One region of the Bacillus sp. 37MA genome, then DNA from elsewhere that is predicted to be linked to it. Evidence: a T-box and tRNA genes for the amino acid it is inferred to sense, from the RefSeq annotation. Region 1 holds a T-box; the other holds one or more tRNA genes.

Region 1 (4,290 bases):
TCCAGTTTTTGAATCCCTGTGACCATTGTTGTAGGCTCTGGTACATATTGAAACGTTAAATAATGCTGAAATGAATGATCATCGACTTCTTTTTGAGGTAAAAATGCTTGGAAGCTTTTGCTTTCCGATCCAAACAGACAATAGCCATCCTGCTCACTATAGTAAAATGGTTTTATGCCAAACCGGTCACGTGCGCCAAATAATACCTCTTCGTGTTTGTCCCAAATTAAGAAAGAAAACATGCCACGGAGTTTTTCTACAGCGGCACTGCCCCAATGACAGTAAGCAACAAGAAGCACTTCTGTATCCGAGTGTGTATGAAACGTATAACCGAAATCTATCAACTCGTTGCGAAGTTCAATATAGTTATAAATTTCACCGTTAAAAATAATCCAGTAGCGCTCATTTTCATGTGAAAGCGGCTGATGGCCGTTTTCCGTATCAATAATGCTAAGGCGTCTGAAAGCAAATTTCACTGTATCATCACTAAAATATCCTTCATCATCCGGACCTCGATGGAAAATGGAATGATTTGCTTTTTGAATTGTTTCATCATTAAAGATCGTATTTTGATTATGGTGAAATACACCAACAAAACCACACATTATTTTCACCCCGTAGTATATTCGTTTATAAAGAACGAGTATACGCTTTTTTGGATGATTTTGCAAAAAAGTCCTCTTTTCTAAAATAGAAAAGAGGACAAAGTACTACGATTGAAGGGCAGAGGCCATTTTTTGAAGAACCGCTTGTTTTTCATCATTCTGGCTATTTTTCCAGAACAATTCAAACATCACACCGAGACCAGGCAGCGTCTTTTCTTCACCTTGCGCCACTGCATCTTGAATCGTGGCGGACAGCTGATTTTCATTTTGACCGTGTAAATTTTGAATAATCGCATTTCGTAAATTCATTTTATCCCCTCCTTGTTACTCTTATTTTGACCGGAGCGGCTTATGTTATACAGAAAAAATGCTATAATAAATCGACGAAAGGGGATTTGAACGTGAATTATATCCAATCGGCGAACAATCCACACATAAAACAGCTCAAAAAGTTACTGACAAAAAAAGAGCGCGACAAAACGGGGCAATACCTTTTAGAAGGTTTTCATCTCGTCGAAGAAGCGCTTTGTCATAAAGAAATGATCGATGAATTGATTTTTTCAGAAGCAGCAGTCATTCCATCCGCATGGAATACAGATGATCTCGAACTGACGATTGTGTCGCCGGAAGCGGCAGCAAAATTGTCTGATACAGAAAACGGACAGGGTGTCTTTGCAGTGTGCCGGAAATCGGATCAAACCGCACTGCCTGATGGAAGCATGTTTTTATTAATTGACGCTGTACAAGATCCAGGTAATATAGGCACAATGATCCGTACTGCCGATGCGGCAGGCGTTGATGCGGTTGTTCTCGGCGCTGGTACTGCCGATGTGTACAATCCAAAAGTACTCCGTTCTGCGCAGGGAAGCCATTTTCATGTGCCGGTCGTCAGCATAGATTTGGGTCAAGCAGTGCAGCAGCTGAGAGAGCGAGACATCCCCGTTTACGGAACAGCGCTTGATGGTGCATCTGATTACCGTAGTGAATCACCCGGCCCATTTGCGCTGTTAGTCGGCAATGAAGGAAGCGGTGTTCGATCTGAATTGCTGCAAGAAACGACGAAAAACGTGTACATTCCGATTTTTGGCCGAAGTGAATCGCTCAATGTAGCTGTTGCTGCCGGTATTCTTCTATATCATTTTCGGGAAAACAATTGAATTTCAAAAACGGGTTGTCTATAATAATGAGTGTGAATTTGATAATGAAAGGCGATGACGGAGAAAAGTACGCCGCGCCTCTTTTTTTTAGGAAGAAAATGCCTTGACTGAAAGCATTTTTAAAAAGAGACGGCAGAAGTTCACCTCCTGAGCCGGTGCCAGGACCGTTAGACGTAAAGGCACACCGGTTTTAAAAAGCCGTTATCCGAATGAAGTGAATGCGTATATTTATGCGTATTAAAAAGGGTGGTACCGCGATCAAAGCCTCGTCCCTTTCCGGGAACGGGGCTTTTTTTATTTGTCAAAAAAAGGAGGAGTAAACGTGGAACAACAGCTAAAAGAATTGCAAAGTCAGGCGCTTGAAAAAATTGCGGCTGCAGCAAACTTAAAAGAATTAAACGATGTGCGTGTCGCCTATCTCGGCAAAAAAGGGCCGGTGACAGAAGTATTAAAAGGAATGGGTAAGCTTTCGGCAGAAGAACGCCCGAAAATGGGGGCGCTTGTAAATGTAGTACGTGAAACCATTTCGAAAAGTATTGAAGAAAAACAAGAACTGCTTGAAGCAGCAGCGATTGAGCAGCAACTTGCGCAGGAATCAATCGACGTGACACTGCCAGGTCGTCCGGTGAAGCAAGGCAGTCATCATCCATTGACACGTGTTGCAGAAGAGATTGAAGACTTATTTATCGGTATGGGGTACACGGTAGCAGAAGGACCGGAAGTCGAACAGGATTTTTACAATTTTGAAGCGCTCAATTTGCCAAAAGACCATCCGGCACGCGATATGCAAGATACGTTTTACATTACACCGGAACTGTTAATGCGTACGCATACGTCACCGGTGCAAGTAAGAACGATGCAGAAGCACGAAGGCCGCGGCCCAGTCAAGATCATTTGCCCTGGTAAAGTGTATCGCCGTGACAGCGATGACGCGACACATTCACATCAATTCGCACAAATTGAAGGGCTTGTCGTTGGCGAAAACATCCGCATGAGCGACTTGAAGGGTACACTTGATGTGTTTGCGAAAAAAATGTTCGGCGAAGACCGTGAAATTCGTCTCCGTCCAAGCTTTTTCCCGTTCACGGAGCCATCTGTTGAAGTCGATGTGAGCTGCATGTGCGGCGGCAAAGGCTGCTCGATTTGTAAAGGAACAGGCTGGATTGAAGTACTTGGCGCAGGTATGGTGCACCCGAACGTGCTCGAAATGGCCGGTTTTGATTCAAATAAATATACAGGATTTGCATTCGGTATGGGACAGGAGCGCATTGCGATGCTGAAATACGGCATTGATGATATCCGCCATTTTTACACGAATGATCTTCGATTCTTAAAGCAATTTTCAGTACATGAATAAATAAGGAGGAGTATACACATGTTTGTTTCATATAAATGGCTCGCGCAATATGTCGATCTGTCAGGCCAAACTCCACAGGAACTGGCGGAAAAAATTACCCGTGCCGGTATTGAAGTCGAAGGAGTCGAAATCCCTGCTACTGAAATGAAAAATATTGTAGTTGGCTACGTAAAGACACGCGAACAGCATCCGAATGCTGACAAATTAAGCAAATGTCTTGTTGATGTTGGAGAGGAAGAACCTGTACAAATTATCTGTGGCGCGAAAAATGTCGGTGCAGGGCAATATGTTGCTGTGGCAAAAACAGGAGCAGTCCTTCCTGGAAACTTTAAAATTAAACGAGCGAAACTGCGCGGTGAAGAATCAAATGGCATGATCTGCTCGCTATCTGAACTTGGCATTGAAAGCCGTCTCACGCCGAAAGAATACGCAGAAGGTATTTTCAACTTCCCGAATGATGTTACACCAGGAGAAGATGCACTCGTAGCATTAAACCGTGACGATGCCATTCTTGAATTGTCATTGACACCAAACCGCTCTGACGCATTAAGTATGATTGGTGTTGCCTATGAAGTGGCGGCAATTTTAGACCGTGATGTGAATCTTCCTGCACCAAATCCGACTGAATCCGAGGAAAAAGCCTCTGACGCGATTCAAATTCGCATCGATACGCCGAAGGATAATCCGGTTTACATCGCACGCGTTGTGAAAAATATTAAAATTGGCCCATCGCCGATCTGGATGCAAACGTATTTAATGAATGCAGGCGTCCGCCCGCATAATAATGTCGTTGATATCACGAACTACGTCTTGATGGAATACGGTCAGCCGCTTCACGCATTTGACCTGGACCGTCTCGGCTCAAATGAAATCGTTGTTCGTCGCGCGTCTGAAGGCGAAAAATTTGTCACACTCGATGATACAGAACGCACATTGTCTGCCGATCAGCTTGTAATCACAAATGGCAAGGAGCCAGTTGCACTCGCAGGTGTGATGGGCGGAGCCAACTCGGAAGTACATGACGGCACTGTCAATGTGTTAATCGAATCGGCTTATTTTGAAGGCCAGATTGTTCGCACAGCATCGAAAGCACATAGCCTTCGCTCCGAAGCAAGCGCCCGCTTTGAAAAAGGGGTTGATCCGGCACGTATTCAAGCCGCATGTGACCGCG
Region 2 (4,290 bases), 890 kb from region 1:
TGTTTCACGTGAAACATTCAGCATTTTTGACGCTGGTTCATTAATTAAAATAACACGGCCACGGCGGTCTGTCGCAATTACTCCATCAGTCATGTGTGACAAAACCGATGACAGCTTACGACGCTCACCTTCTGTTGTCGCTTGCGATTCCTGAAGCCGCTTCGTTAAATTATTGAATGTTACAGCGAGTTCACCAATTTCATCTTGACCATACACTTTTACTTTTCTCGAGAAGTTTCCTTTCCCAAGAGCAACCGCCTGACGCCTCATGTCGGTAATTGGCCTTGTAATGGTTCTCGCTAGTGTAATGCCTAGTATCGCGGTAATAGCTAGCGCTAAAATTGCCGCAGAAAATAGGATTTCATTAATATCATCTAGCTGACTGAAAACGGTTTCGATATCTCCAATTAAGTAAACAGCACCGATCACTTCACTATTTGATAAAATAGGAGACGTCAATACCCAAACACGCTGACCAGTCCGGTCATCAATAAACATATTATCTTCTGTCGCACCAGCAGACAGTGCCCGTTTTATGGCAATCTCGGTCATACGCTGGCCGACGACACCTTGATTATTCGCATCAGATGTACCGATAATCCGGCTCCGTTCATCAACGATACGCACTTCTGTAATATCTCTGGCAGAAAAATCTTCTAAAATACCCCGAATATCCTGCTCAAGTGTATTAGATTCATCATTGCGCTCTTTCAACATTTCTTCACGTAAATTGTACTCCAATAAATTAACACGTTCTTGCAAAGAGGTTTTAAAATTCGTGACAAATTTTTCCTCAAGGGAGTTTACGAAATACACGCTAATAACTTGCATCGCAAATAAAATAAGCAGCACATATGTAAGCACAAATTTCATTTGAATCGAACGAAAAAAACCTACTCCTTTCATCAATGCTACTCCTGCTCAGGATTGCGTAAGTAGTAGCCTACTCCTCTTCGCGTCACAATCCATGAAGGGTGGCTCGGGTTATCTTCAATCTTTTCTCGCAACCTGCGCACAGTGACATCCACTGTCCGGACATCCCCATAATAGTCATATCCCCAAACTGTTTGAAGCAAATGTTCACGTGTCATGACTTGCCCGATATGTTTAGCTAAATAATGGAGTAGTTCAAATTCACGATGCGTTAATTCAATCGTTTCGTCTCGTTTCGAAACAATGTATGCATCCGGATGAATGGTTAGCGCCCCGACCGCAATTTCATTCGTTTCTGCCTGTTCTTCTTCTTGTACAGGCACCGCTTGATGTCGGCGCAAATTCGCTTTCACACGGGCAATGAGTTCACGTGTGGAAAACGGCTTTGTGACGTAATCATCCGCACCAAGTTCAAGACCGAGTACTTTATCAATTTCAGAATCTTTTGCCGTCAGCATAATAATGGGCATTTCATATTTTTTACGTACTTCACGGCATACTTCCATTCCGTCACGGCCTGGAAGCATAATATCTAGTAAAATGATATCCGGATGCATTTCTTCTACCATCTCAACAGCCTGATCTCCATCATATGCACACTGAACGTCGTATCCTTCCTTTTTCAAATTAAACTGCAAAATGTCTGCAATTGGTCTTTCATCGTCTACAACCAATATTTTCTTTTGCATAATATATGTCCCTCGCTTCTTTTTCAATACGTTAAAGATGGCTTCAAATAATACATTTTATCATATTTGCGCCTCTTTTACCTTTTTTAACTTTACCATGAATAGTGTGACTGCGGCATCCCGTTTCTGATCGGTAAACATTTCATAAAGTGGAACTTCACTTCAACCCTGGATCAATTACGCTTTTACGGATAGCTGTTCCTCATCTATCCTTCTTTTTTCGAAGTTTTACAATACATTCTCACTTACTGCCCTTTAATGCGGGATAAAATAATAAAAAGCACCACGGGAGCGAAATCACCGCGATGCTTTTTTTGATGGCTCAGGACGGAATCGAACCGCCGACACAAGGATTTTCAGTCCTTTGCTCTACCGACTGAGCTACTGAGCCTAGATAATTAACGTTCTTTACGTTATCTGTTAAAAACATAGCGGCCGTTGATCATGAAGGACAATTCATAGGTGCGGACGGCCGCTTTTAAGACATAACATTAGGTTAAAGTAAAAATGGCGGTCCGGACGGGACTCGAACCCGCGACCTCCTGCGTGACAGGCAGGCATTCTAACCAACTGAACTACCGGACCAACAATATGTTTACTAGCAACTTTGCTAATAGTATCACATGCCTAAGATACTGACAATACATTTCGAAAAAAATTGTCGAAAAATGCGAACAAAAAGAATATATATTGACAATTTTGCGACTATTTCCAAACGTTACAATACAAATCTCGTCATTTCATGCCTCAATTCATGAACAATCGCATTTAAATACGACTTAATCGACTTAATGTATGAACAAGGGGCACTGAACTCAGCCTATTAAAAAAACCGCTTCCACGAAGGAAACGGTTTTCATAACGATTAGCCCCAAACACTTCTTACAACGTTCGTTTGATTGCGGTCCGGTCCAACAGAAAATACAGAAAGCGGAATACCTGTCAGCTGTGAAACGCGCTCAATATAATGACGTGCATTTTCAGGAAGCTCATGCAAGTTTTTCACGCCTGTAACGTCTTCTGTCCAGCCTGGAAGTTCTTCGTATACGGGCTCACACTCTGAGAGGGCGCGAAGATTTGCCGGATACTCGGTAATCAATTCACCTTTGTAGCGATAAGCCGTACAAATTTTCAATGTTTCAATACCTGTCAACACGTCGATAGAATTGAGTGACAAGTCAGTTAAACCACTGACGCGGCGTGCATGACGAACAACAACGCTGTCAAACCAACCAACACGGCGTGGACGGCCTGTCGTTGTCCCATACTCACGGCCAACTTCACGGATACGGTCTCCGATTTCATTATTCAATTCAGTCGGGAATGGACCGTCACCCACACGCGTTGTGTACGCTTTTGATACGCCAACAACATGTGTGATTTTAGTCGGTCCAACACCAGAACCGATTGTCACACCCCCAGCAACCGGGTTTGATGACGTAACGAACGGATATGTTCCTTGATCGATATCAAGCATAACACCTTGTGCGCCTTCAAATAATACGCGGCGGCCTTCATCGAGCGCATCGTTCAACACAACAGATGTGTCACAGACAAGATCTTTAATTTGCTGGCCGTACTCGTAATATTCATCAAGAATATCTTCTACTTTAAATCCTTCTGTTTCATAAAATCGTTCTAGAAGACGATTTTTTTCTGCTACGTTATGTGTTAATTTTTCTTCAAATGTTTCCCGATCTAAAAGGTCAGCCATACGGATACCCATGCGTGCTGCTTTATCCATATAAGCAGGGCCGATTCCTTTTTTCGTCGTACCAATTTTATTTTCGCCTTTGCGTTCTTCTTCTACTTCATCGATTTTCAAATGATACGGTAAGATCACATGTGCACGGTTTGATATACGAAGATTATCCGTTGATACACCATGTCCATGCAAATAGGCAAGCTCTTTTACAAGCGCTTTCGGATCAACAACCATACCGTTTCCGATTACACAAATTTTATCCGAATAAAAAATACCGGACGGGATTAAATGAAGCTTGTATGTAACACCGTTGAATTTAATTGTATGGCCTGCATTGTTTCCGCCTTGATAACGGGCAACCACTTCTGCATTTTCAGAAAGAAAATCTGTAACTTTCCCTTTTCCTTCATCGCCCCACTGCGTTCCTACTACTACTACTGATGACATTTTTTTGCACCTCCGAAGGTTCATGAAAAACGTTTTCTCAAACACAGTTATTTTACCAGTAAAAAACACTATTCGTCAAACAGAAAATACGAACATTTCAATATTTTATTAATCATTCATTCGTTTTTATGCTCCTGGCGGTGCTGACATATCATCGAAACGCCGCTCAATATTCACGAATTTATTGTATTCTTTCACAAATGCAAGCTCGACTGTACCGGTTGGGCCATTCCGTTGTTTCGCAATAATAATCTCAATCATATTTTTATTTTCTGATTCTTTGTCGTAGTAATCATCACGGTACAAGAAGGCAACAATATCCGCATCCTGTTCAATCGAACCGGACTCCCGTATATCAGACATCATTGGACGCTTGTCTTGCCGCTGCTCTACACCACGCGATAATTGAGAGAGCGCAATAACAGGCACTTCAAGTTCACGGGCAAGCCCTTTTAATGATCGAGAAATTTCCGACACTTCCTGCTGACGATTGTCGCCGGAGCGGCCATTCCCTTG

Evidence for each region. A T-box is a leader RNA that pairs with one kind of tRNA and senses whether it is charged. The one in region 1 lies ahead of pheS (phenylalanine--tRNA ligase subunit alpha), so its partner is inferred to be a tRNA-Phe.
Region 2: it has a tRNA-Phe gene. The T-box ahead of pheS (phenylalanine--tRNA ligase subunit alpha) is inferred to sense a tRNA for this amino acid. The anticodon was not compared.

Annotation. Positions count from the first base shown of each region.
Region 1 is NZ_KB889752.1:2,241,917-2,246,206, reverse strand. Features, by position in the region: gene asnB (asparagine synthase (glutamine-hydrolyzing)) at 1-605, opposite strand, end outside; gene sspI (small acid-soluble spore protein SspI) at 711-914, opposite strand; gene A3M5_RS0112485 (TrmH family RNA methyltransferase) at 1,007-1,762, shown strand; T-box leader at 1,808-2,039, shown strand; gene pheS (phenylalanine--tRNA ligase subunit alpha) at 2,085-3,119, shown strand; gene pheT (phenylalanine--tRNA ligase subunit beta) at 3,138-4,290, shown strand, end outside.
Region 2 is NZ_KB889752.1:3,134,289-3,138,578, forward strand. Features, by position in the region: gene walK (cell wall metabolism sensor histidine kinase WalK) at 1-906, opposite strand, end outside; gene yycF (response regulator YycF) at 912-1,622, opposite strand; tRNA gene A3M5_RS0117180 (tRNA-Phe) at 1,941-2,013, opposite strand; tRNA gene A3M5_RS0117185 (tRNA-Asp) at 2,131-2,207, opposite strand; gene A3M5_RS0117190 (adenylosuccinate synthase) at 2,488-3,774, opposite strand; gene dnaB (replicative DNA helicase) at 3,901-4,290, opposite strand, start outside.